DNA from 2 places in the Cellvibrio fontiphilus genome. Region 1 is predicted to be linked to the other one. Evidence: predicted binding sites of a transcription regulator. Region 1 holds the regulator's gene; the other holds the start of a gene.
What was found. The regulator FNR, encoded in region 1, switches genes on or off when oxygen is low (the NO sensors DNR and NnrR bind a similar motif). The targets are predictions, from matches to a motif close to TTGATNNNNATCAA.
Positions count from the first base shown of each region.

Region 2: ACFODX_RS02125 (GbsR/MarR family transcriptional regulator) is a predicted target of FNR. The motif match lies at 1,971-1,984, and genes of this name have one in related genera.

Region 1 is NZ_JBHRTF010000006.1:250,244-253,365, forward strand. Features, by position in the region: gene ACFODX_RS14940 (SirB2 family protein) at 1-211, opposite strand, end outside; gene ACFODX_RS14945 (DUF4202 domain-containing protein) at 274-870, opposite strand; gene fnr (fumarate/nitrate reduction transcriptional regulator Fnr) at 903-1,661, opposite strand; gene ACFODX_RS14955 (cold-shock protein) at 2,048-2,254, shown strand; gene ACFODX_RS14960 (GGDEF domain-containing protein) at 2,346-3,122, opposite strand, start outside.
Region 2 is NZ_JBHRTF010000002.1:50,733-53,854, reverse strand. Features, by position in the region: gene ACFODX_RS02130 (cytochrome ubiquinol oxidase subunit I) at 1-1,337, opposite strand, end outside; gene ACFODX_RS02125 (GbsR/MarR family transcriptional regulator) at 1,356-1,916, opposite strand; gene ACFODX_RS02120 (class I SAM-dependent methyltransferase) at 2,128-3,122, shown strand, end outside.

The sequences.
Region 1 (3,122 bases):
GCCAAGTATGCTCACCGAGTTTCATGCCCAGATGTACAGCCAAAATAATACCGCTCACCAACATAATGGTATTGATAATATGTGGTGCTATTTTGAATAGTTTTTTGTCAAGCATGGTTGAATGCATAAATAACCAGAGGCCGCGCACTACAAAAATCAATAATGAGAGAGCAACGAAGGTTAAATGCAGGTGTTTTAGAGCTAGGTACACGGTGGTTTCCTTTTTAATAATTTACGCCAAGAATTGGATCAACAGGGTTGTAGCAATAGAGATCAGTTGTCGGTGCTAAGTGCTTTGCCAACCAAGGTTAACATTTCATCGCGTAATGGCAATTTCAATGCGGCTTCGTGACCTTTGGTTGACATTTTGTTCCAGGTCTTCCGGATGATATCGATCAGTTTGGTTTCATCGTGTTTGCTGGCAAAATCTTCCAGATAAAATTCAATAAATACCAGACAGATAACATCTTCCAGTGTTTGCACTTCTTCATCGCGCTTCAAACTGCGTTTTAGCAACAGATCTTTCACGCGCGCGACCATGGTTTCATCGTAGCCTTCTTCAGCCATGATATTGCCGGCTATTTCACCGTGTAATTGGGCAAGATCCAGTCGCCATCTTTTGTAACCCGCACGATCCATAGGATAGTCAGCGCGAGGTATTTTCCAGCGACAAATATGCTGGCTGCGAGCGGCGAGCTGCAGTGCCTCTGAAGCTTGGGGGCAAAATACTTGCAGCTGCTTGCTCATTCGCTGCCCGTAAATCCATTCTTTGGCAACAGGCTTGCCGTCCACTATTTCAGTATTGGGGTCTTGCAGGTTGGCTCTATCAAACGCAGAGAGGGTGGCTTGCAAACGCGGGTTGCTAATCATTACGGATTCTCATGAAAGTTTTATGCTGCAATTTAGCAGTGGCCATCGCCATTAGCGATATTGCGGAGTAATTCCATATCGGTAATGAGTACTTCTTTTTTATCGACTGAAATAACATTTTGCTTTTGCAGGCGAGTGAAAATACGACTGACGGTTTCAATGGTTAAACCCAGGTAATTGCCTATGTCGGTGCGTGACATGGGCAGGCGGAATGCATTGGCCGAAAGTTGTCGGCGGCTATTGCGGCTGGAAATACTCAGTAATAATGCGGCTATGCGCTCTTCGGCACTGCTTTTGCTGAGTAAGGTAATAATCTGCTGGTCCTGGGTTATTTCACGGCTCATAAGTTGGAAGAAGTGACGTTGCAAATTAGGTATTTGTAAACTTAATTCTTCCATCCGATTGAAGGGGATTTCGCACACAGATGCGGTTTCCAGTGCGATTACGGAGTTGGTGTAACGGTTGTCAGCTATGCCATCCATGCCCACTACTTCTCCGGGCAAATAAAAACCGGTGACTTGCTCTTCTCCATTATCGCTCAGGGTCAGCGCCTTTACCGCACCGGAGCGTATTGCATAAACCGAGTGAAAATGGTCATTGGCGCGATAGAGATAATCGCCTTTTTGCAAAGGCTTACCGCGTTGGATGATACCGTTTAGGCGGTCGATATCCTCAATGTGCAAACTGATAGGTAGGCAAATGGTATTTAGCCGGCAATTACCGCAGCTGACTCGTTTATCGTGAGGACAGTTTGCATCTTGGGTTTTTACGATATTTTGATTAACTGTCATGGCGCCGGCACCTCGATTAATAGTCATGGTGCTAGCACTTGCACCACCAGATAAAAAGGGATTGTTGCAGCTTTACTGGAGGTGGTAAATAGTTGATTTAGCTCAAATGTGAGCGGAAATATCGGTATTGGGGCAACACTGGTTATTGATGTCGGCTTATAACCAAAAAGAAGGCTGGTTTGCTAAAAGAGCCTCTTTACTTGCAGTTGGCTCGATAATATATTGGATCTGCTGGTCAGTTAGCAGCATTATTTATGGTAAGTCGCATCGTTGTTCTAGCAGTAAAACTATTAGCACCTCGTTCTGTTTTTCATAAGTAAGATCTGAATTCACCAGCTTAATCCCTTGTGGAGTATTCATTTTTATTAAAAACACCGAGGTTAATTATGGCTAGAAGTACTGGTACCGTTAAATGGTTTAATGAATCCAAAGGTTTTGGTTTTATCGCAAGTGAAGCCGGGCAAGATGTATTTGTACACTACAGCGCTATCAGTGGTTCGGGTTTTAAAACCCTGGCTGAAGGTCAGCGTGTTGAGTTTGATGTGAAGCCGGGCCAAAAAGGTCCGCAAGCGGAAAACGTAATTGGTCTCTAATTCGTCTCGCTAGTTTGACCTGTCGCTCGACAGGCAACCTTCTAAAAACCGCACTCTATGTGCGGTTTTTTTATTACTGGGGATTGCTGGATTAATCTGCCACCATCACTTGGTTGCGCCCTGCAGCCTTAGCGGCGTACAACGCCCGGTCAGCTCGCGCTAGCCACTGGTTAAAGTTGTTGTCTTGCGGTGAAAAAATAGCGACTCCCAAACTGACGGTCACTTGTAAGGTATGGGTTTCGTGGTAGCCGACAGCAGTAGCCACACGAGCGCGTATTCGCTCGGCAAATTGTACTGCGCCACTGGTGTCGGTCTGGGGCAGTAAAATCACGAACTCTTCACCGCCATAGCGACTGGCGAGGTCCATGCCCCTGGCTTCAGCCTGAATTGCCCCGGCGATAGTACGGATGACCAAATCGCCTGCTGCGTGGCCATATCGATCATTAATGTTTTTGAAGTGATCTATATCCAGCAATACTAGCGCACTGCCGTTGCCGGTTCTTTTGGCGCGCTGCCATTCTTTGGTCAGGCGTTCATCCATGGTGCGACGGTTTAATAAACCCGTCAGCCCATCGATTTGCGCCAGGCTTTCCAGACGCTCATTGGCGCTGTGCAGTTCACGCAGCAACTTGTCGGTGGATTGCTGCCACCGGGTGAATAGTTGATAGCCAAAGAAGGCGATGAACAAAATTATCATCGCAAACACCCAGAAAAATACCCAGGTCGTCTGCTGTAATACCGAGATGGCATCTGTCACTGCGGAAGGATTCGCGGCGAGAGCCTGATTCAGGTTTGCATCTGCCAATTCAATGGTGGCCGCCCCATAAACCAGCACACTGGTGGATATGGCACCCAATAGCCGCAGCAC
Region 2 (3,122 bases), on a different contig from region 1:
AATGTTTCCTGCAGGCTTTTGATCTCTTCCGGGCGATCCACCAGTACGGCTTTTCTTGCCATCAGGAATAGCGTGCGCACATACGCAAATAACAGCACAACATAAAGCGTTACATAAATCGCCAGTGAAATGCCCACATTGGCGGCGGGTGTGGTGGTCACTGCATCGGCGGTGGTTAATACGCCGGTGACTAACCAGGGCTGGCGGCCAATTTCAGTTACGTACCAACCTGCAAGTGTGGCAAGCCAACCGGAGAAGGTCATGCCCACAAATATTTTTAATAACAGTGGCGATATTTCTTTGTTGCGCCAGTGCTGAAACACCGCCCACCAGGATACCAACAGCATCAGTACTCCTATGCCCACCATGATGCGGAAGCCGTAAAACAGCGGGGCAACCGGTGGATGAACGCCTGCAAATTCATTAATACCTTTTAATTCGCCATTGGCATCGTGGGTGAGAATCAAACTCGCCAGTTTTGGTATTTCAATTGCGAATTTATTGGTTTGTGTCTCTTTATCGGGAATGGCAAACAATACCAGCGGCGCACCTTTTTCGGTGTGCCATACGGCTTCAATGGCGGCGACTTTGGCAGGTTGGTGCTCCAGCGAATTCAAACCATGTATATCGCCCAGAAAAATTTGGAGCGGAATTAAAATGGCTGCCGCTATGCTTGCGGTTTTAAGCGCGAGGCGCGGTGCTGGTTTGTGATCGCCTTTTAAAATGCGATAGGCAGAGAGGCCAGCAATTAAAAACGCCGCCGTTAAACCTGAGGCAACCAGCATATGCGCTAAACGATAAGGCATGGATGGATTAAAAATAATCGCCAGCCAATCGGTGGGATAGGCCACACCATCGCGCAGTTCAAAACCGGTGGGGGTTTGCATCCATGAGTTGAGTGCGATGATCCAAAACGCCGACATAGTGGTGCCAAACGCGACTAAAAAAGTCGCCAGTGTATGTATGCGATTGGATACGCGATCAATACCAAACAACATAATGCCGAGGAAAGTTGCCTCTAAAAAAAATGCAGTCAGCACTTCATAACCCAGCAGCGGCCCGGCGATATTACCCACGGTTTCCATATAGCCCGGCCAGTTGGTGCCAAATTGAAAACTCATGGTGATACCACTGACCACGCCGAGTGCAAAGGTGAGCGCAAATACTTTTACCCAAAAGCGATAGGCGCGCATCCACACTTCATCGCCACTGCGGTTGTAGCGAATTTTGAAGTACAACAAAAACCAACAGAGTGCGATGGTGATGGTGGGAAATAAAATATGAAACGAAATATTCGCGGCAAATTGAATGCGTGAAAGGATCAGTGTGTCGAGCATGACATATACCTCGGTCAATTATTTCGTGGATTCTTTTTTGCCACCCAATAAACGATCCTTCATGTCGAGTACTTTGCCGATACTGCTACCTAGCTTGAGTAATTTGCCCAGGTTGGCTGAATCCAGCCGTTGGATTTCCTGTGTCCAGAGCGTAATCATTTCAATCAGCTCGTGCATTTCGCGCATCCGTTGCTGCGCGTATTCCTCCTCGGCGTTGGCGGGCTGCTCAATTAATAAATTGCGCAGGGTGGAAAGAGTCGGGTCTATTTCCCGTTTGCGGCGCTGTTCAATCAGGGTTTTGGCTATGTCCCACACATCGCCCGGCGCGGAATAAAATTCTTTGCGCTCACCGGGGCGATGCTGCAGCTTCACCAACTCCCAGGACATTAATTCTTTTAAACCCATGCTCACATTGGAGCGCGAAATGCCCAGTGCCTCGGTCATATCGTCGGCGCACAGCGGCTCTTTGCTCAGCACTAACAGGGCATACATTTGCCCCACGGTACGGTTGATCCCCCAGCGGCTCCCCATTTCACCAAAATGGAGGATGCAGGATTGGATCATTGGGGTGAGGGTAATCGGCATTTGTGGAATTCCTGTAATTTCAGTAATTACTGAAATTACAGGAATTCGTTGATCTAGGTCAAGTAAAATCTCGCCTCTGGCTATTGCTGAAGTAAGTGGAGTTGACAGCGTGGTTGTGCGCGGCTGGGCAGCAAAAGGGTAATATAGCCACCTTGTTCCTGTAGGCGCTTTGCCTATAGAAACTGACTATTGGAGTAGAGTGGTGATGAGTGAAGCCCCAAATGCCGAGTTAGCCAGCTTTTTTACCGACTGCCAGCAGGCATTTACTGCCGGCAAGTTACAGCGTTTGGTGCTGTCCAAATACAAAGGTGCCGAGGCGGATTTAAATCGTATTACTATTCGCCCGGTGCAGATAAAAGAGCAGCAGCTGCTGTCGTTTTTATACGACTATCGCACCAACCATGTGACTAAAAATTTCGCGCTCAGCGAGGCGGTCACGCAATTGCAGCAGTGGCTAGGTGCAGATTTCCACAACGCCCATCTAATTACTCATGAGTGGGAAATCCAAATAAGTTTCAGCAAAAAAGGTAAGGTGCTGATTAATAAAAATCGCAATAAAAATACTGCCGCAGCGGGCGCTCAAGCAGGCGCTGCGGTTGAGGTTGCACACAATCGCGCGAAACTGCGCTATGTGGAACAGGATCGACCTTACTTGCGCGAGTTGGGAATTACTGATGCGAATGGTCAAATCATTCCGGCTATGTCGCGCAAGTGGAAACAAATCAATAAATTTATTGAAGTGCTTTCTACGGCAATCCAGCAAACGGGGTTGGATAAACGCCGCGAATTACACATCGCTGATTTCGGTTCAGGCAAAGCTTATTTAACTTTTGCGGTACACGATTATTTAACGGCAAATCTCGGTGTGAAAACCCAGGTTACAGGGGTGGAGTTGCGGCAGGGCTTGGTGGATTTATGCAATCAAACCGCCCACAAATTGGCGCTGGCGGGAATCAAATTCGAACAGGGTGATGTGCAGCATTTTGCCGCACAAAATATCAATATTATGATTGCGCTACATGCCTGCGACACAGCAACTGACTACGCATTGAATATGGGCATTCGCACCGGCGCCGAGATTATTATGTGTTCGCCCTGTTGCCACAAACAAATCCGCCCGCAATTAAAAAGCCCGGCGTTGCTCGCGCCGCTGTTACAGCATGGCATTCATTTGGGGCAAGAGGCAGAAATGCTCACCGA